4 regions of the Paenibacillus sp. AN1007 genome follow, and region 1 is predicted to be linked to each of the others. Evidence: predicted binding sites of a transcription regulator. Region 1 holds the regulator's gene; each other region holds the start of a gene.

The links. Region 1 encodes Rex, which represses fermentation and respiration genes when NADH is low (regulators of the CRP and FNR family bind a similar motif). Its sites were predicted from a motif close to TTGTGAAATATTTCACAA; they were not measured.
Region 2: a site for Rex is predicted at 3,616-3,633, ahead of ABXS70_RS22095 (TIGR04053 family radical SAM/SPASM domain-containing protein). Genes of this name have one in related genera too.
Region 3: a site for Rex is predicted at 3,172-3,189, ahead of pflB (formate C-acetyltransferase). Genes of this name have one in related genera too.
Region 4: a site for Rex is predicted at 3,922-3,939, ahead of ABXS70_RS11805 (cytochrome ubiquinol oxidase subunit I). Genes of this name have one in related genera too.

What each region holds. Positions count from the first base shown of each region.
Region 1 covers NZ_CP159992.1:1,792,258-1,797,740, reverse strand. The annotation lists gene ABXS70_RS08250 (amidohydrolase) at 1-1,060, opposite strand, end outside; gene ABXS70_RS08245 (redox-sensing transcriptional repressor Rex) at 1,044-1,700, opposite strand; gene dinG (ATP-dependent DNA helicase DinG) at 1,894-4,767, opposite strand; gene ABXS70_RS08235 (tetratricopeptide repeat protein) at 4,913-5,483, opposite strand, start outside.
Region 2 covers NZ_CP159992.1:4,913,919-4,919,401, forward strand. The annotation lists gene ABXS70_RS22080 (TVP38/TMEM64 family protein) at 1-12, shown strand, start outside; gene ABXS70_RS22085 (GNAT family N-acetyltransferase) at 48-656, shown strand; gene hemG (protoporphyrinogen oxidase) at 792-2,303, opposite strand; gene ABXS70_RS22095 (TIGR04053 family radical SAM/SPASM domain-containing protein) at 2,328-3,515, opposite strand; gene ABXS70_RS22100 (cobalamin-independent methionine synthase II family protein) at 3,931-5,091, opposite strand; gene ABXS70_RS22105 (crosslink repair DNA glycosylase YcaQ family protein) at 5,238-5,483, opposite strand, start outside.
Region 3 covers NZ_CP159992.1:1,619,218-1,624,700, reverse strand. The annotation lists gene pflA (pyruvate formate-lyase-activating protein) at 1-744, opposite strand, end outside; gene pflB (formate C-acetyltransferase) at 831-3,089, opposite strand; gene ABXS70_RS07330 (hypothetical protein) at 3,390-3,695, opposite strand; gene adhE (bifunctional acetaldehyde-CoA/alcohol dehydrogenase) at 3,810-5,483, opposite strand, start outside.
Region 4 covers NZ_CP159992.1:2,660,545-2,666,027, forward strand. The annotation lists gene cydD (thiol reductant ABC exporter subunit CydD) at 1-1,358, opposite strand, end outside; gene ABXS70_RS11800 (cytochrome d ubiquinol oxidase subunit II) at 1,467-2,480, opposite strand; gene ABXS70_RS11805 (cytochrome ubiquinol oxidase subunit I) at 2,477-3,853, opposite strand; gene ABXS70_RS11810 (GNAT family protein) at 4,506-5,081, shown strand; gene ABXS70_RS11815 (DsbA family protein) at 5,353-5,483, opposite strand, start outside.

The sequences.
Region 1 (5,483 bases):
GGAAAATAGACTTCGCGCCGAAACCTGTTCCAAGCAGCAGTGCTTCACCCGCAGGAACCGCAGTTGGATCGCCAGATACACCTTTATGAATCAGTGCGGCAAGTCTCATTTCCTCAAACATATCCAGGTTGTTGTTGCTTGCGGGTCCGTCTGTACCCAGAGACACGGTAACCCCTGCTTTCAACATAGCAGGCACACGGGCTACTCCGGAAGCAAGCTTTAGATTGCTGCCCGGATTATGCGATACTGCCACATCATGTCGGGCCAGAATCTCAATTTCTTCATCGTTCAGATGAACCGCATGGGCTACAAGCGATGGACGTGAGAAAAAGCCATGCTTCTCTAGGTGAGCTACAGGGCGCAGGCCGTAATCTGTCACGTTCTGCTCTACTTCACGTAATGTCTCTGACATATGCGTGTGCAGCGGCAGGTTAAGGTCATGCGCGGCCTGTACAAGCTTCTCTATGTAATCTGGAGGGCATGTGTAAGGTGCGTGCGGGGAGATAACCGTTGTGATCCGTCCATCCGCCTGTCCGTTCCATTCACGCGCAAATGCTGCGGACTCTTCCAGCTTGCGCATCTGCTCTTCTTCGGAACAAAGTCCAATCACACCGCGAGCCAGTGCAGCTCTTGCCCCGGACTGTTCAACCACTCTTGCCACCTGATCCATATGATCATACATGTCCAGGAACGCTGTTGTTCCGCCTTTTAGCATTTCAAGCACCGAAAGCGATGCGCCCCAGTAAACGTCTTCCGAAGTCATTTTTGCTTCCATCGGCCACATTTTTTCCTGGAGCCATACCTGAAGTGCCAGATCGTCCCCATGACCCCGAAGCAGTGACATGGCCGCATGACCATGCGTATTGATCAGACCCGGCAGGAAGAGAAGTCCTTTTCCATCCACTTTCGCCAGTTGCTCGTCTCCATCCGGCAGCGTCTCACCAATATGCACAATCTTGTCATCCTGAATGACCATATACCCTTGAACTATTGTCCAGTTTGCGCCTTCGTTTACGGCAAATTTACCGTTTTGAATTACCCATCTATTCGTTGTTGTCATCAGACTCTTCTTCCTTCCCGTTTTCTAAATAATAAGCCAAACTGAGCAGATCTGTTGTAAAGTCAGCGTGATGGATACGAACATGTGATGGTGTTTTTAGAATCGTTGGTGCAAAATTCAGAATTGCCTCGATTCCCGATTCAATCAGCTGATCCGCGACGTTCTGAGCTTCCGTATCCGGAACCGTAATAATCCCGATGCGAATGTTATCTTTTTGTACCGCTGCTGCAAGCTCTTCCATCGGCTGGACAGTCAGACTGTTAATCTTACTGCCAATCTTCGGTCCGAACGCATCAAAAATAGCAACAATCTTCATATTGTCTTTCAAGTAAGCATTGTAGTTGGACAACGCTTGTCCTAGATTACCCGCTCCAACCAGAGCCACATTAATCTGCTGGTCAATCTTCAAAATGTGACGAATCTTCTCGATCAGATAAGAAACGTCATACCCGATTCCTTTACGGCCAAAATCACCAAAATAAGCCAGGTCCTTGCGAATCTGGGCCGGATTCAGATCCAATCGCTGTCCAAGCTCCTGTGAAGAAACTGTGGTCACCTCACGCTGAACCAACTCGTTAAGATAACGCAAATATACGGGCAGACGCCGTACTACCGCTTCCGAAATTTTATCCGATTTCATTCCTGCTCCCCCTTACCATTGCCACGATAAAATAATAAATATTGAAAAATGGAGCATTCTGTATACATGCAAAATATGCATCATTCCTCATACAGAATGCCCGTATTGTTGGGATTATAAGTTCATGATGTGCTGCTTTTCGAAGTCTCTTTCGAGTTTAACGCTATGCAGAAGTACAATGCAATGCTATAGCTTACAAAATCGAATCATTTTCATTCACGATGGGACGATCCAGCCATTCGGCGATACGCGGAACCATCTGTTCTGTCAGCATATGCTCCATTTTGGGTCCAGGTAAGGAATACAGGAAGTACTTGCCATAATAAGCTTCAATTACTCGCGTATCATACACGATAACGATCCCCCGATCCTTGCCTGTCCGAACCAACCGGCCAAATCCCTGTTTGAACCGGATGACGGCCTGAGGGACAGACATTTTCATAAACGGATTTTTTTTCTGCTCCTGCAGCAGTTCACTCTTTGCTTCCAGAAGCGGATGGTTAGGCGGCTGAAACGGCAGCCTTACGATTGCGAGACAAGTGAGGGCTTCACCTGGAATATCTACCCCTTCCCAGAAGCTGCTCGTACCCAGCAGAACTGCCGCTTTGGCATCCTGGAATCTTCGTGTGAGCTTGGAACGGTTACCGCTGTCAACGCCTTGGCCCAATAGGGAGATATCATTCCCGGATAAAGCCTCCTTCAACGGCTCATACACTTGTCTCAGCATTTTGTATGAGGTGAACAGCACCATCATACGTCCCTGTGTCGCAATCGCCGTCTCGGCAAGGGACTGTACCAGCATCTGTACAAAGTGAGCATCTCCTACACTGCCTTTCAGACTTGGAAAATCACGCGGAATGACTAACAAGGCCTGTTCCCTATAATTGAACGGTGAAGGCAGCATGGATGTAAGAAGGCGGTTATTGTCGGAAGCTTCCTGCAGGCCAAGCTGTTCAATCATGAATTGGAATGACTTATCCACGGACAGCGTAGCCGACGTAAGCACAACGCTTTTCTTTTTATCAAAAAACATCTCTTTCAGCTGTGCACTTACATCTACAGGAACAGCATACAGCTGCAGTGATTTGCTGCGGAACTGGCCGCTGGCCTCCATCCAATACACCGTCTTGGCATCGTCCATACGCATGAAGAATCTTAAATTCTCCTTTAATGTCGTCAGATCCTTTAACAGCCCGGTGATATCCGTAATTAAACTGTCAGACTGATAATCGTCCTGATCCTCTTTCACTTCAAGCAGCAGCTTATCCCCTTTGCGCACCAAGTCACCAAGGGTCACATAGATTTGGTTCTCCAGTTCCTGCAGCTCCTGCCATTTCGCAGGTTTCTGCGAAGCCTTCAAACGAAGGGAGAACTGCCCGGTTTCACCTGGTGAAGCATCACTGCGTTCCGGCAGCAGGCCAAACAAAGCGTCGCTCAGACGGTCCCACATCTCCTTAACCTCAACGGCAAGCGGGAACATTTGATCCACCATAGAACCCCACTGCACCGCATTTTCATGTCCGGACAGCTGAGAACGCAGCATCGGCAGCTGACCGTTGCGGCTGTCTTTGAACAAGCGGGTCAGCGTGTGAACAAGGGTGAAGTACTTCATATGAAGACCCAGATGTTTACCTGCTACATCTTCCAGATGATGCGCCTCATCAATAACCAGACTTTCATACGCGGGCAGCAGCTGATGGGCAGCCTTCACGTCAGTAAACAGCTTCGAGTGATTGGTAATCACGATGTCAGAAAGTCCTGCTTCATGTTTGGCACGATGATAGAAGCACTTGCGGAACCACGGACAGGATCTGCCGAGACAGGACTCGGATTCACTCTGTACCGTCTCCCAGAAATCGCCTCCGCGTGCACTGAGGTTTAATTCTTCATCATCACCCGTCTCGGTCTGTGTGAGCCATACAATCATTTGGGCTGCGGTGAAGTAGTCCTCTTTAGGCGTGGCAAATTCCCGTTTATTAATCTTGTGCTCGAATTTACGCAGACACAGGTAATGACCTCTGCCCTTGAACACCGATGCTTTAAACGGAAACGGAACCACCTGCGTCAGCATCGGAATATCCCGTTCGCGCAGCTGCTCCTGCAGGTTAATGGTGTGGGTGCTTACCATCACCTTCTGCTCCTGTTTGACACTTTCATAAATGGCAGGCAAAAGGTATCCCAGTGATTTTCCGGTTCCTGTTCCGGCTTCCAGCAATAAATGTTTCTCTTCGTCCAGCGCCTGTCGTACGCTGCTGAACATCTGTGTCTGAGCTTCACGTTCTTCGTAATGATCCAGCGTCTCTTTGAGGTTGTCTCTTACCTGATCCATAAACTGATCAAAGCTGACACCTTCCAGCGGATTCGCTTCTCTCTCATCACGTGGCGCTCCGATCTCCGTCCAGTCGCTAACATTAAGCGCGAGTTGACGATAATACGTATGTCCATCGAGGTCCTGTATCGGGTCTGCTTCCTTCTCGGCACGAAGCCCGTCAAAAAACCAGCCAAGGTCGCTGTCTTCCGGCGCAAACAGATCGCTAAGCCGCTGAATGGTAATCAGCGGAAGCTCCCGCAGCTCATCCAGACATTTGAGAAGCACATGAGCGGTTGCCAAGGCATCACTATCCGCCTGATGAGGACGGTCATGCTCAAATCCGAATTCGGCTGATACATACCCGAGCTGATAGGAACCCAGCGAAGGAAATGTTATTTTCAAGAAATCAATGGTATCCAGAATACGACCCGTAAACGGTAAATACCCGCAGCGGTCCAGCGCATTCTGCAAAAAATGAAAATCAAATGCAACGTTATGGCCTACCAAAACCACATCGTCAAGAAGCGGTACCATCTCCATCATCATCTCTTCGAGGGATGGAGCATCCGCTACATCTTCTTCTGTAATTCCGGTCAGCCCTGTAATGAACGGCGGAATAGGCACACCCGGATTTACATAAGAACTATATATTTGAGTTATGCTGTAGTCATGATCTATGATGGCAAGTCCGGCCTGTATAATCTCACCGTCGGACTGCGTGCCGGTTGTTTCGAAATCCAAAACGGCAAATTTCATTGCAATATACGGTCCCTTCCATTCCAGTCTATGTTACAGCATAGCAAAAAAAAGGGCATTTGAAAATTAACTGACAAAAAAGCGGTGTTTCCGCCGCTATGCCAAAGGAGGAAACACCGTTCTTTTGCCGCCAAATGCCACACTCTTAATTGAGGGCAGTCAGCTGATTTGCATATTGCAGTTTACCTCTGTTCAGCCTGCATACTTCCATGTTGTACAGAGGTTCGGTCAACGTCGGGTCATACTGAAGGGCTTGAGCAAACAGCGACCATGCTGCGTCCAGATTGTACCGCTTGGCTTGAATACAGCCGAGGACATTACAGACAAGACCCTTTAGCCTTGCTGATCCGTTCAGCAGCATAATCTGCTCTAAATGAGCTTCAGATTCGGACATCTGCTCCAGACTTAAGTAAGCGAGCGCGAGATAAAACCGGGCTAGGGCACTATCCGGATAATCATCCACGACCTGTGAAAATTGGTCGATCGCCTGCGGATACATCTGCAGCTTGAAATACCCCTGTCCACGGCTGAAACATTCCAGATGAAGCTCAGGCAGCGACGTGACGGCCTGCTGCTCCGGCTCAAGTGAAGCCGGCTTTTCAAGCTCCTGCTCCCGAAGCTGGCTCATTTTCTCTTCAAACATCAGCCATTCATCCAGCATCCCGTCACTCATGCGTTTGAGCAGATTCCATTTGTGCTGCAGCTCCTGTTTGTCC
Region 2 (5,483 bases), 3.1 Mb from region 1:
AAAAAAGGATAATGAATATCACGCGAATCTAATTGGAGGAATCATATATGCAAACGATCGAAACTAATCGATTGATTTTACGTAATTTTACCGCATCGGACGCTGCCGGATTGCTCGAGTATACTGCGAATCCACGAGTGAACTGCTTTATGGATCATCAGATGTCGACACTTGAGGAAGCAGCCGCAGAGGTAGAGAAACGAAGCAAGGATGACTCCCATATCGCCGTCTGCCTGAAAGACAGCAGCGAAATCATTGGAGAGCTGTTCGGTATGACAGAAGGCCATGATCCAGATTCGGATTCCGATTCGGATTCCAATTCGAATCCAGACTCAAAATCAGATTCAGATACGTATAGTATCGGCTGGAATTTTAACGGAAGGTTCGAGGGAAAAGGATATGCCAGTGAGAGTGCTCGTGCTTTCATGGAACACCTCTTTATGGAACAGGGAATTCGGCGAATATACGCTTATGTAGAAGACGATAACTTCCGGTCTCAGAAGCTGTGTGAGAAATTAGGCATGCGCCGGGAAGGACTATTTCTGGAATTTATTTCTTTCGTCAAAAATGAGGACGGCACGCCGAAATACGAGAACACGTATCAATATGCGATATTGAAAAAAGAATGGCTGGCGCAGCAGGCTCATGCGAAATAGCCTGATCAAAATCCATTGATTATGAGAATATAATCCTTGAGCAGATCATCTCGGCGTAAGGAAACTTAGTGCCCTGACAACAAAGAAGCGGCAGCTCTATCCGATGTTTCGGGACAGGCTGCCGCTTCTATATGTTTATCTGTCCAGCAACGCGGCAATCACTTTCTCCGCCATAACCCTGCCTTGTGAAATGCAGTCCGGAACACCGATTCCCCGGTAACCTCCGCCACCAACGTATACTCCCGGCATAACATCTTCCAGCAGCTTCTCAACTTCTCCGATTCGTTCCAGATGTCCGACTTGATACTGGGGCATGGAATGCGGTAAACGATTAATCTCTGTGAAGATGGGCTGTGCCGAAATGCCCATCGTTTCCTGTAATTCACGACGGACTTCAGCAATAATATCGTCATCGGCAAGCTGCTGGCTCATTGAATCACGACCATATTTACCTACATATGCCCGCATAAGAACATGACCTTCGGGGGCTGTATGTGCCCACTTGCTCGACGTCCAAGTGCAGGCAGTGATTTTACGTTCCTCCTTGCGCGGTACGACAAAGCCGGACGCTTGAAGGGAAACACCCACATCCTGTTCACGATAAGCGAGTACAACGTTTATTACAGAAGCATAAGGAATCGAACGCAGGTATTCTGCAATCGAATCATGCTCATGTGACAACATATCCGCTGCTGCATAGGCAGGTGCGGCGATCACAACTGCATCCGCTGCAAGTGAAGAGCCGCTGCTTAAATGGATCTTATATCGGCCTCTATGAGTGTTTGGGGTTGTATCCGTTTTGGTCACTTGAATGACTTCCGTCTTCCTGATCAGCCGCACTGTGGACGTTGAAGCCAGTGCCTGCTCAAGTTGGGTGACCACGCTCTCCAGTCCACCGCTTGCACTTAAAAACATGCTTCTCGAAGCCGTGCCCGCTGGTTGTGATACAGATTTCACAGCTGCGCCGGCTGCAGGCTTGGCTGCTTGCTTCGGTACTCGACTTTTTCTCACCCCAAGCATGCCTACAATCAGGCTGCGATGTTTCTGCTCCGTTTCCTGCAGCATCGGAAAGGTTGCCTGCACACTCAGTCCATCTGCATTACCCGCATAGATGCCTGCCAGAAGCGGCTCGGCAATCTGTTCCAATACTTCATCGCCGAGTCGTCTGCGCAGCAGCTGACCCAGTGATTCATCCTGTGGGCTTGACCGTCGCGGCAAAACAAGATCAGCCGCAGCGCGCACTTTACCCCGCAGTGATAACAGTCGGGTAGTTATAAACGGTTTCCATTTCGTGGGTACTCCGAGCATGAAACCATCCGGGATTGGATGCAGCTTGTTCCGATAGGCGATGTAACTGTGAGATACTCCCGGCCGCGTACCGACGATTTCTTCCCCCATGTCAAGCTCATGCATAAGCTCAATGATAGACGTTTTGCGTGCGAGAAAAGAATCGGGTCCCCGTTCGATCACAAATCCATCCCTTTTACCGGTGTGCACATGCCCGCCGAATCGATCTTTTTTTTCCACTATGACAATATCTGCTGTTACATCGTTTGCCCTGCAAAACTGCTCCACATAATAGGCTGCGCTTAATCCGGTAATACCGCCGCCAGCGATGACGACTTGTTTCCTGTGTTGATTCTCCATGTTACACTTCCCGCCATATAAACTTTATCGCAGCGCTGCCGGAATGTAGGCACATGCCGGATCACCAGCCATATAATCTCCTGTAACTGCATACGCTCTTGCTCTGGAGCCTCCGCACATCGTTTTGTACTCGCACACGCCGCATTTACCCTGCAGCTTCGACTTATCTCTAAGTGTCTGCATCACAGGTGAGTTTCTGTATACATCCATCAGTGATTCATCTTTCACATTACCGCACACCACAGGCAGGAAACCGCTGGGATAGACATCACCCGTATGACTGATAAACACAAATCCGTCCCCATCATTAACCCCTTGCGGTGCGCGTCCCAGCAAATCTTTGTGTTTGGAGAGGGCTGAACCTGCATTTTGATCTGCGTTGTCTTCTGAAAATCGCCCCGTATCTGGCCTTAATTCTACTTCCGAATGACGTCCCAAGTTGAATTCCGAGCTCTGCGCTAACCGCTGCTTTATTTGCTGCTCTGCCGCTGCCCGCTGCTGCATCATTACTCTTCTGTAGTGTGGTGCCTCCGTTGATTTCACGCCGTAAGGCATCTCATGAGCAAGCTGCACCATCCATTTCATAACCTGTTCATGCTCTTCCGGCGTGATCATATCCTTCTCCCGGGCTCTGCCTGTCGGAATGAGGAAAAAAAGACTCCACAGCACAACGCCCATCTCCTTCACCTTGCGGCTGATTGCATCCAGATCTTGAAGGTTATATCTGGATACCGTTGTGTTAATCTGAATTGGAATGTTTGCTTCCTGAAGAAACCGGATTCCCCTCATCGTCAGATCATACGAACCTCTCGTTCCGCGAAAATGATCGTGGATCTCGGCTGTTGACCCGTCCAGGCTGAACGCCCAGCGGGATAAACCCACTTTCTTGGCCTGCATAATTGCCGCTTGAGTGACCTTCGGGGTAGCGCTGGGCGTCATGGACACAGGCAGCCCCTTCTCCCGGATCGCATAGTCCGCCAGTTCAAACAGATCAGGCCGCATTAACGGATCTCCGCCGGTAAAGACAAACAGCGGCTGCTCCTCCAAAGCAGCGATGTCATCAATCAGCCGTTTCCCCTGTTCTGTAGTCAGCTGCCTCGGGTCCGCTCGATACTGGGCTTCGGCACGACAATGCAGACATTTCAGTGCACATGCCCGCGTCACCTCCCAGATCACAATGAAGGGATATCTGCTATAATCACGCGGCTTCATCTGCGGTCTTATCTGCTGCTTTTGGGCTTCGAGCTGCGGCATCATCATCCACTTTCCCCCTATCTACATGCCTAAGTGTAGAGCAGATGTCAGGTCAGGAAAGTGAGAAGAATCACAATGCCGACATAACGATCACAAGTTAACGAATGTGTATCGCTGCGGGAATCTACATCAGTTGAACTCATGATGTCCCCCAGCCCACTCCGATGACAGAATAACCTGGAGAGCAGCAGCATTCCTCCGATTTTTGGATTTCCTTTTTCACATTAAAAAAGCGACCTTTCCCAAATGCTGCTTGGAAAAGATCGCTGTATCAAAGGCTTCACGTATTTATTTAGGGTCTACCCGTTTGAGCGGCATTGTTCAATACCTATGGCAATGATGTTTAAGGTTTATGTCTACGCGTGGATGGGAATCAGCTGCCCCAGTACTGCTTCGCAATCTGCTGACCCTGATGAATCTTCGCCCACTGCTGCGCTTCGCTCAGTTCGTTCCCCCCATCGCAAGAGGCAAATCCGCACTGATGAGACAGCAGCAATCTGTCCTTGTCGATGATTTTGGATGCTTCGTCCAGCAGGCGCACTACGCGTTCTTCATCGTCGAGTGTGCTCGTTTTGGAAGACAGCAGTCCCAGTACAATTTCCGTATCCGGTCTGTCCTTGAACACTTCCAGCGCTTCGATGGAACCTGCGCGGTCATCATCCCACTCCAGGAAGAAGCGGTCATACTTCAACTGCTTCAGGAACAGATTCGCAATCTTCGCATACGACCCGCCACCCATGTTGCGGGAATCATAGTTGCCGCGGCAGTTATGTGTCCACATTTTCAGACCCAGGCTGTGACCGAAGTCAATGACCGTATTGTTAATATCAATAAACTCCGTGGCGAGACCCTGGACTTCCTCTTGATTAATATGCTCCCCGGTAAACGGCGAGTTCGGATTGTCATCTGCAAACAGCTCCCACAAACAGTCGTCCATCTGCAAAATTGTCCCGCCTGCAGCGGCAAACTCCTGTACAAACTCCTTGTAGGCATTCACCAGACCCGCCTTCAGTTCCTGTGTATTCTGATACACCGCATCTTTACCTCCGATGTTGTCCGACCATGACAGCTCACCGAAAATATGGGACGGTGACGGGATGCAGAGTTTAGTCTGCTGGTCACCCGCTTGATCCTGCAGCTGTTTGAACAGTTGAATGAAATGATGATTCCTGCCGCTCAGTGTGCCCGTAATGCGCAGCCCGATGTCTTTGCGTGTTTCATATTTGGAAGTGCCGTCCACATCCCGGAAAAAGTACCCATGATCCGCGATATAACGCTCCACTCCGCCAAAGCCCCAGACAAAGTCGAGATGCCACATGGATTTGGAGAACTCACCGTCCGTGATGACGGACAGATCATTTTCGATTTCTTTTTGGATCACTTGTTCAATCGCCTTGGTCTCACACTGCTGGTATCCTTCAAAGTTCTCATAGAATGGGTACTGGATATCATCTCGGTGTTCAATCTGTGTCTTATATGTCAACAGCTCTTCCGGCCGCAATAAACTTCCCACGATCTGAAACTTGTCTGTCATGTAAATAACCCCCTCGTTGTATATGATTATCATATCACGCTGAGCAGGGTTAGAAGAGATACCAAAATAATATGACTGGTTATAGCTTCAGGCTATATCAAATATGACATTCAGGTTTGTTTTCAACCTACCTTTAAGAACAGTCCTTAACTCTCTATCAAAATGGTCTCACAGTGATTAAATATCGAAAACCGTTCGAAACATTCCCTCACTACGGTTACAAGTTCTTCGGTTAGCTTGATGTCTTTTTCGTACCAGACATGTTTAACAACCAGCCTTTCGAATTTACGTTCCACGGTAATCTCAGCTCTTCCGATAAACCGATCTCCATACAATAAAGGCAGCACATAATAACCGAATTTCCGTTTGAGAGCAGGCGTGTATATTTCCCA
Region 3 (5,483 bases), 170 kb from region 1:
TGAACAAGTCAAGTCTGCTGTATCCGTACGCCCCTGCTCAATCAAGCGATATGCTCGTTCAACTTCTTCTTCGGTTGGTGAAGGAACACCATCCAGCGGATAAACTTTACCCAGCGCCTCCCATTTGTAAATTCCCATTTGATGATAAGGAAGAATTTCAAATTTCTCCACCCCGTTCAGCGTACCGATAAAGCGGCCAAGATTCAACAAATCTTCTTCCTGATCATGAATACCAGGTACATAGACATGTCTGATCCACATTTTTCGCCCATTGTCAGATAACCATCTTGCTGTCTTTAACGTACGTTCATTGGATTTCCCCGTCAGCTTGATGTGTTTCTCGTCATCAATATGCTTTAGATCGAGTAATACTAAGTCTGTATGATCAAGTAAGTCATGAATGCGATCCGGTTCATTGAAGCCGTTGCTGTCCAGCGTAGTGTGAAGTCCCCAGCGGCGTTTTACTTCCTTGAATACTTCTGCGACAAAATGGGCCTGCAGCGTAGGCTCACCGCCAGAGATAGTGAGTCCGCCACCAGAGCTTCGGTAGTAAGACAGGTACGGCTGGATTTCAGCCAGTACCTCCTCCAGTGTCATCTCTTTACCGCCGTCCAGTGCCCAAGTGTCAGGGTTGTGACAGTACTGACATTTGAGCAGGCATCCTTGCATAAAAAGCACGAAGCGGATGCCGGGGCCGTCAACCGTCCCGAAAGTTTCGAGTGAATGAATATGTCCGTTAACCATGCTGCCTCTTCCTTTCTATTCGCATCCGCTATGCGCCTGCTTTTTATGATGATTCGAAATCCCTCTCTGGATTACAGAAAAGTGAGTTACATTGAACCGTGGAATGTACGGTTAATGACATCCAGCTGCTGCTCACGTGTCAGTTTAATAAAGTTAACTGCGTAACCCGACACCCGTATAGTTAATTGCGGATATTGTTCCGGGTGGTCCATCGCATCGATCAGCTGCTGACGATCAAATACGTTTACGTTTAAGTGATGCGCATTTTGACCGAAATATCCATCCATCATCGCTGTCAGATTGGATTTCCGAACTGCATCTTCTTTACCCAGTGCTTTAGGCACGATGGAGAAGGTGTTGGAAATACCGTCAAGGCTGTGTTCATACGGCAGTTTAGCTACAGATCCGAGGGATGCCAGTGCACCTTTTTTGTCCCGACCATGCATTGGGTTTGCCCCTGGTGCAAACGGCTCGCCTGCTTTACGTCCATCTGGTGTGGTTCCTGTTTTCTTACCATAAACTACGTTGGAAGTAATCGTCAGTACGGATTGTGTTGGCATCGCATTGCGGTATGCTTTGTGCTTGCGAATCATGCCCATGAAGCTTTCTACCAATTCTACAGCAATGCTGTCAACACTGTCATCGTTGTTGCCGTAACAAGGGAATTCACCTTCGATTTCAAAATCAACGGCAATGCCCTGTTCGTTGCGGATCGGTTTAACTTTGGCATATTTAATTGCACTGAGTGAGTCAGCTGCGACCGAGAGTCCAGCGATACCGCAGGCCATTGTACGCAGAATATCACGATCATGAAGCGCCATTTCAATCCGTTCGTAGCTGTATTTATCATGCATGTAGTGAATAACGTTAAGAGTATTCATGTACAGTTTTGCCAGCCACTCCATCATCGGTTTGAAACGTTTCATGACTTCATTGTAATCGAGTACTTCACTTGTGATGGCAGGATACTCTGGTCCAACCTGTGCTCCAGATTTTTCGTCACGTCCACCGTTGATCGCATACAGCAGTGCTTTCGCCAAGTTGGCACGCGCTCCGAAGAACTGCATTTGTTTACCGATTTTCATTGCGGATACACAGCAGGCAATACCGTAATCATCGCCATAGATTGGACGCATCAGATCATCATTCTCATACTGGATGGAGCTGGTTTCAATAGATACTTTACTGCAGTAATCTTTGAAGGCTTCAGGCAGCTTCGTGGACCACAGTACAGTCAAGTTTGGCTCTGGAGCAGGTCCCAGGTTATGCAGCGTGTGCAGGAAGCGGAAGCTGTTTTTGGTTACGCGTGTTTCACCGTTCATAGACATCCCGCCGATGGACTCGGTCACCCAAGTTGGGTCACCGCTGAACAATTCATTGTAATCCGGCGTGCGCAGGAATTTAACAATCCGCAGTTTCATCACAAAGTGGTCAACCAGTTCTTGAGCCTGTTCTTCAGTCAGAATGCCTTCTTGCAAGTCACGTTCAATGTAGATATCCAAGAAAGAAGATACGCGTCCAAGAGACATCGCTGCACCGTTTTGCTCTTTAATTGCTGCAAGGTAACCGAAGTACAGCCACTGAAACGCTTCTTTAGCCGTTGTTGCTGGCAAAGAAATATCGAAGCCATGCATCTCGCCCAGTTGTTTCAGTTCCTGCAGTGCACGAATCTGTTCGGACAATTCTTCCCGCAGACGAATGACATCTTCATCAATGACGTCTACTTCCAGCGCGTTGAGTTCGCCTTTTTTGTTACGAATGAGGAAATCTACACCGTACAAAGCAACCCGGCGATAATCACCGATAATCCGGCCACGGCCGTAAGCATCCGGCAAACCTGTGATAATACCCGCTTTACGTGCTGCACGCATCTCGGCAGTGTAAGCATCAAATACACCTTGGTTATGCGTTTTACGAATGTTTGTAAATATATCAATGACACCTTGAGGCATTTCGAAGCCGTATGCTTCACATGCATCAATCATCATGCGAATTCCGCCGAATGGCTGAATGGAACGTTTGAATGGAGCGTCTGTCTGAACACCAACGATCTGCTCTTTGGACTGATCCAGGTAACCCGGCTGGTGGGATGTAATTGTAGAAGGTGTATTCACATCCACATCAAGCACGCCACCATTATCGCGTTCTTTTTTGGTCAGATCCGATACAATATCCCACAGTTCTTTTGTGTTTTGAGTAGCACCTGCGAGGAAAGATTCATCCCCGTAGTATGGAGACAGGTTATGTCCCAGAAAATCATTCACATCTACAGTTTTTGTCCATGTTCCTTTGGTAAAGTTTCTCCAGCCTGTTTGTTGTTTAACATCTTTTTCGATCACCGACATCGTAATCCCTCCGCTAATTTGGATTTCTGGACACTTCACATCATTGCAAAAACAAATCATCGTGAGTCCAGAGCCGCGATTTATGTGAATTGTTTCACATGAGCCGGAACACGTTCTCTCTACTGGGGAACCGGAACCGCGGAATGAATGTTTTTCTTACATTTTCAGTATACGTCCTGTTGGTTTCATCATCTGTGATTTTTGTCACAAAGCAAGCAATGTATGTCACTCCAGTTGGGGGTGTCTTATTGCACGACACGAGGGCTGTTCACACTTAACCACTCCGCGGGCAGAACAACTTCAGATCGCTGTTATCCCCGGATTTTTTCCATTCACTTTTCCAAAGTGAAAATCCGGTGATAAGCGTATGCTTCCGATGCAGCTTTCTTTCAGAAAGCTTTCAAGCGAACGCTCTGCTTCTTCCGTTTCTTCTGCCCGCTCCGTTATCGTGTGAACCTCTATTGTGCAAACAGCCACCCCCTCTTCCGTTCCTACCATTTGGGGAACCATTGCTCCGCTATGCTTGGAGCAACTAAGGGCTTGAATGAAGTTCCTGAAAAACGGACGCTTTGCTCCTCCGTTTTTCTGCCATTTCCGCTTGCCCACCTCTCCTTTCTCACCCCCTTTCCTTTTTCTTTATTAGCTCTTTCCACATGGATACGGCAATGGGGGCTCCCCAATACGGGGAACCCTGAATCAATTGCCTCAACTCTATGCGTCTTATTCAAATTTGCCGTAGAAAGCGTTGCGGTATACATCAGCCAGCTCAGTGACCAGCGGCAGTTTTGGATTCGCTGTTGTACATTGGTCTTCGAAGGCACGGTCAGCCAAGTAATCTACACGCGATTCGAAGTCTTTGGCGTCAAATCCGATTTCCTGGAACGATTCTTCGATGCCCAGTTTTTTGTTCAGATCGCGAATCGCTTTGATCAAGCTGTTTACGCCTTCTTCGGTTGTACGTGCCGGCAATCCGAGAATACGTGCAATTTCGGCGTAACGTTCATCAGCTACAAAGTGCGAATATTTCGGGAACGATGCAAATTTCGTTGGTTTTTTCGCATTGTAACGAATAACGTGCGGCAATAAGATCGCATTGGTGCGTCCATGTGCAGTATGGTACTGACCGCCCCATTTGTGCGCCAAACTGTGGTTAATGCCCAGGAACGCGTTGGCAAAGGCCATACCGGCAATCGTCGAAGCATTATGCATTTTCTCGCGTGCCAGTTTATCACCCTGCAGCGACGATTGTTCCAGGTATTGGAACACCAGCTGGATCGCTTTAATCGCCAGACCATCTGTATAGTCATTCGCCATGACGGATACGTATGCTTCAATCGCGTGAGTCAGTACGTCCATGCCGGTATCGGCTACTGCGGTTCTTGGCAAGCTGTATACGAATTCTGGGTCAACAATCGCTACGTCTGGTGTCAATTCATAGTCAGCCAGCGGATACTTGGTATTGCCGTGCTCTTTATCCGTAATTACCGCAAACGATGTAACTTCAGAACCTGTACCTGATGTTGTTGGAATAGCTACAAATTTTGCTTTCGATCCGAGTCTTGGATATTTGTAGATCCGTTTACGAATATCCATGAATTTTTGTTTCAGGTTGTTAAAGTCGGTATCTGGGTACTCATAGAACAACCACATCGCTTTGGCAGCATCCATCGGTGATCCGCCGCCGAGCGCGATAATGCAGTCCGGCTGGAAGCGTTCCATCATTGCTTTACCGCGATCTACTGTTGTTGTTGACGGGTCAGGCTCAACTTCAGAGAAAACTTCAATCGCAACCGGTGTCTGACGTTGACGCAGATAATGCTCTACTTTTTCCACATATCCGAGTTTGACCATCATCGCATCTGTAATAATCGCTACACGGGTAATGTCCGGCATTTTGGCAAGGTATTGGGTTGCCCCTTTTTCGAAGTATACTTTGTTCGGCACTTTGAACCACTGCATATTCACGGTACGACGAGCCACCCTTTTCACGTTGATTAAGTTTACAGCCGTTACGTTAGAAGATGTTGAGTTACGTCCGTACGATCCACAACCCAGAGTCAGTGATGGCATATTCGTATTGTAGATATCTCCGATTGCACCATGTGTTGAAGGTGAGTTCACGATAATCCGTCCGGTTTGCAGGCGATCCGCAAACTGGTTGATCACTTCTTCATTGTTCGAGTGAATCACGGAGGAGTGACCCATTCCGCCAAAAGCAACCACTTCTGCTGCACGCTCAATACCATCTTTTGCGGTTTTTACTTTGTAACATGCCAGCACCGGACTCAGTTTCTCTGCGGACAATGGGAATTTGGTGCCCACACCTTCAATCTCGGCTACCAGAATTTTAGTGCCTGCCGGTACTTCAATGCCGCACATTTTGGCAATGTTCAC
Region 4 (5,483 bases), 870 kb from region 1:
GACATGGTCTGTTCTGCGCCAATTGAAATATTGTCAGCGAGTGTACCCGCAAAAATATAAGGATGCTGTGTAATGTAACTGATCTGCCGGAACCAGTCGGCTTCATCGATTTGCGTCAGCGGTTTCCCGTTAATTAGAACGGAACCGGATGTCGGCTGCAGTAACCCGGAGATCAGGTGCAGTAATGTGGTTTTACCTGAACCGCTTTTGCCGACAATGGCTGTATGTTCTCCAGGTTTGATCGAGATCTGTTCCGCCGCAAGTTTAAATGAGCCGGGGGCATAATGAAACTTTATATTTTGCAGTTCGATGGAAGGCGGCGCTGTGGCACGAGTTATCGCATGATTAGCTGTTGCTTCTTTCGCAGCTTGTTCTTGAACTGACTTTCCTGTTTCTTCCTTCTCGCCATCATGATTTGCTGTACTCGTGGTATCCGCTTCTGCCAGCATCTGCTCCACCTTGCGCATGGCTCCCATGCTGGTTCGACCGCTGTGAAAAGCAGTCCCTGTATTTTTAAGCAGGTTGTAGAACTCGGGCACAAGCAGCAGCACCAGAAAAGCGGTATGGAATGTCATGGATTTATACACAAGCAGCTGAATGGCAAGCTCAAGCGCGACGATGCCGATGCTTAACATCACGATGGCTTCCAGCATAAATGTATTCGTAAAGGCAATCTTCAGAATACTCATCGTGGTATCCCGAAAACCCAGACTACTGCGTTCAATCTCCTGCTGCTGGCGGCTGGCTTTTCCAAATATTTTTAACGTAACGAGTCCTTGAAGCGAGTCCAGAAATGTTCCGGAGAACTCGGCCAACTGCGCGTATTTTTCTTCGGATTTGTTTTTGGTCTGCAGTCCGACCAGAATCATGAACAACGGGATAAACGGTGCTGTGCACAGCAAAATCCAGCCCGTGTTAGCATGCTGCATAAATGCAGCAGCCAGAATCATGATCGGAATGATCGATGCTTCCATCATGCGCGGCATGTACTGACTGAAATAACTGTCCGCTTCGTCCACCGCATCGAGAGCCACACTGACCTTACCTCCCGTCTGCCCCTGCAGCGACGAGAACATAGAGGTTCGGGTCAGATTCTGTAACACTACAGCCCGCATTTGGGTTTTGGCACGTGCGGCCATGTATATGCCAACGCTGCCGTTGGCATATGCTAACAGCGTACGTACAGCCATAACGGTCAGTAATATACCAAGCAGCAGCATGATCGATGTGAAAGATGCCTTTTCTACAAAAATGCGCTGCACAGCCTCAGCCATAAACACAGCCTGACTTATAACAGCTGCACCCAGGGCCAGTGAAAAGGCCATAAGGAGCACTCTGCTTTTCCGAAGCGAAGACATTTGCTGTTTAATCAGTTCCGACTTCCTTCTGCCAGGCGACTTCCCCTGCTGCTCGGGTTGCTGCTTCGTTTGTTCTTTTCGCTGCCTTTTCACGGGACAACCCTCCTTTTATTTGCTGCCTTTGACATAGTCCGCGTCAAACAGGAACAATCTGAACACAAGAATCAGAGAAGGAATCAGCAGGCATAGTCCTCCGATAAAGACAACGACAAGCGCGAAACCCATAGCTGGCGATGTGGCACTGCTCTGAATCGTAATGTATGGATCGAGAATGTAAGGATACTGACCGATCCCGTAAGCAAAAAAGGCACAGAAAAATTGAAGCATGATGCATATAAATGCAAGACCATAACGACGTCCGTTATACAGCAGCCACATGGCAGTCATGAAGAAGGCTACCGATAAAGCGAGCAGCCACCAGAGGTCCATCATATTTTGAAAATGGCGTTCGTTGTGCTGACCCAGATATATAAATGCTGTCAGTGCCAGAATAATCGTCGGTGTGCTCCAGAACAGGGAGTAATTACGCATAAGCTTCAATGCGCCCTTATCCTCTGCCCTCGAAGCGTAGAAGGTTAGAAACGATCCGCTGATAAACAAAACGGAGACAATCGCAAGACCAACGATGCTCCAGGATAGAGGATTGGTAAACAATGCCCAGTAATCCAGGGAAATCGTCTCTCCCTGCTTCAGGATGAACCCGCCCTCGGACAAAGTCAGGGCCACGGACAGAGATGCCGGAATCAGCAATCCTGCAGCTCCGTATAAAAACAGGTACACGATGTTATTCTTGGAACCGTAATTTTCAAAAGCATAGAACGAGCCCCGAATGGCAATCAGAATGACGGCAATACTTCCGGGAACAATAAGTGCCGCACCATAATAGGAAGCCGTATCCGGAAAAAATCCGATGATGCCAATATAGAAAAAGACAAAAAATACATTCGTAATCTCCCAGACGGGTGACAGATAGCGGGAGATCAAACGGTTAATTAGATGATCCTGTTTTGTCAGGCGTGCATAAAAGGCGAAAAATCCAGCCCCGAAATCAATCGAAGCGATGATTAAATATCCATACAGGAACAGCCAGAGTACCGAAATACCGATCAACTCATAACTCATTGGTTATGTCCTCCATTCCCTGCAGCTGCAGCCGTTCGATCTTCTCTGGACTTCAACCACTTTTCCAGCTCAACCTCAGCAGGATTGTTGTTGAACAGACGCTTCAACACAAGGACACAGATCACGCCGAGCACGATGTACAAGAGCAGGAAGACAAAAAATAAAATTCGGATACTCGGGGATGAAGTGGCTGCTTCTTCGACCCGCATGTATCCACGAATGATCCACGGCTGCCGACCGATCTCTGCATAGAACCAGCCCATCTCCACAGCTAGAAAGGCAAGCGGTGCGCTGACTGCAGCAAGGCGAAGCATCCACTTGTTGAGTGGATTACGTCTCTTCCAGAGTACAAACAGAAAATATAGACCGGATATGGCAAGCAGCGCGAATCCAATGCCGGCCATCAGATCGAATAAATAATGCACAAGCAGCGGAGGCTGCTCATCCGGCGGGAATTCGTTCAATCCGGTGACCTTGGCATTAAAATCTCCAAAGGCCAAAAAGCTGAGGATCTTGGGCAGATGCAGTGCACCTATAATCTCATGTTCCGCATTCAGCCATCCGAGCAGAATCAAATCTGCGCCGCTCTCCGTCTCAAAATGCCATTCGGCAGCAGCGAGCTTCTCCGGCTGGTGTTCAGCCAAAAATTTGGCGGATACATCACCAGCGAGTGTATTGAATAAACTGAATACCAACACGACGGCCATCATCAGATTTAGTCCTTTTTTGTGATAAGCGGATACTCCTCTTCTCAACATGGCCAGCGCAGCGATTCCGGCAAGCAGAGCCGCCCCTGTTAAGTAAGCCGAGCTTAATACATGGAACACCTTGGAGAATGTGGCTGTATTCAGCATGGCTTGTACAGGGTTTACCGCAGTAAATTGACCTGCCTGCATTACAAATCCTTCAGGCTGATTCATAAATCCGTTCACGGTTGTAATAAACACCGCTGACATCCCTGCTCCCGCAACTACAGGAATGGTCAGCAGCCAGTGAATGTACGGGTTTTTGAACCGATCCCATGTGTAAAGATAGATGCCCAGGAAAATGGCTTCAAAAAAGAACGCGAATACTTCCATGAAAAGCGGCAGTGCGATAACATTCCCAGCCAGCTTCATAAAGTTAGGCCACACCAGAGCAAGCTGCAGTGAGATCGCTGTACCGGTCACCACTCCAACAGCCACCGAGATGACAAAACCTCTTGACCACCTCTTCGCCATAAGTATGTAGTGGGGGTCCTTCTTCCGAATTCCGATAAACTCAGCAATGGCGATCATTAACGGAATCCCTACACCAAGCGTTGCAAAAATAACGTGAAATCCGAGTGTCAGACCTGTTACGAGCCTGCTCCATAAGACGGTATCGATTGCCATTTTATAATGCCTCCTCTCAAACTCCATTCATTGATTATGTTTCTTTGTATCATTTTTTAGGTCTTAACATGAGAAAAATTTCACAAAACAAATGACAACGATAGGCTGCCACTCGTTAAGCACATTTACTCCTTCTTTACTCCTTCAGATGTAAAGCGAAATCCAGCGCTGGATGCCTTATATTCTCTGATTGCGAAGCGCCTCTAGGATTGGCTCAGACCTGATATTCAAAATTATTATATCCTCAATTTTAATCAATTCAATCACTGACACGTCTTCGACCTTAAACGTTCAAGAAAGGCTCAACTCTTTCTGACAAGTTGGTGAAAAATATTAAAACCACCCTTTGGAGCTATTGATTTGCTGCACACTCACGTGTTAATAAGCTTCGCAGCCACATAAATAATCTTCATCGTTTTACCGTGAGTGAGTTCCTGAATTTTGCCTTGGAGCCAACCGAAATTCTTGGGGCGCATGAATCTGTGTTACACTTAAATGGCTTAACGGTCTGATGACACAGAAAGAGCTGCATAATTAATGAAAATGAAAGGTGTGATGTCCATGGTACATAACCGACAAGCTCGAAAACCAGTCTATTTTTTCTGCAAAATCAAAAACAACAAATCCGTACAAAGGAGATGTCACATTGAACTTGAACATTATTGAAGGTAAATTTGATCATAGGTCGGAAACCGAGCGACTGGTGATTCGACCATTACAAAACGAAGATTATGAGAACTGGCTGCATGAATTCGAAAGCCGCTTTCCCTCTCGGCATCGACATGATCCTGGAAAAATCGATATGAGTGACTGCACACCTGAATGGTTCGAGCAGCTAGTGGAGAGACATCAGGAACTTGCCCGCACCGATGCCGTATATATATTCGGTGTATTCAGAAAAGAAGATGGTACACATCTGGGCATGATTGATATTGCCACGTTGGCTAGAGAACCGTTTCAATGGGCCAGCTTTGGCTACACCATCCACAATCAGCATTGGAGACAAGGATACGGTCAAGAGGCGGTATGCGAAGTTCTCCGTATGGCAGCAGCAGACTTGAAGTTTCACCGATTGGAAGCCCATATTAATGTGGATAACACTCCCTCTATTAAACTGGCTGAACGTGCAGGTCTGGAATTCGAATGTTTGCGAAAAGGTTTCATCTTTGAAAACGAAGAATGGACGGATCATCTCGTGTATTACAAAAACCTGCCTCACGTAATTTAGGCGCTCAGTCTAATCCGTTTAAAAGGATCAGTAACATCACTGAAAAAAGCAGCGGCCTGAATGGCAGCTGCTTTTTTACCTCTTTTTCCAAACTTCCATTTTACGATCAGACCCTAGAATCAGAACAGCGAAATACATACTACTTCCTGTTCTATAGATAAGGTCATTCTAGATGTATTAATGTGACTTTATTGAAATACAACCCTCGGGGAATTTGTAATAACACATGGATAAATGTACTAAATCCATTGTTAACTTTTACCTAAGACTGTTATACACGCTGAACGACCATTTCTCCTAATATTTGCTCGATCCGGTAGGTATCTTTTGGTAATTGTGAATGTACATAGGATTCCACATCGCCCGTATCAATGTCGTACAGCACCTCGATCTCTTTCGAGA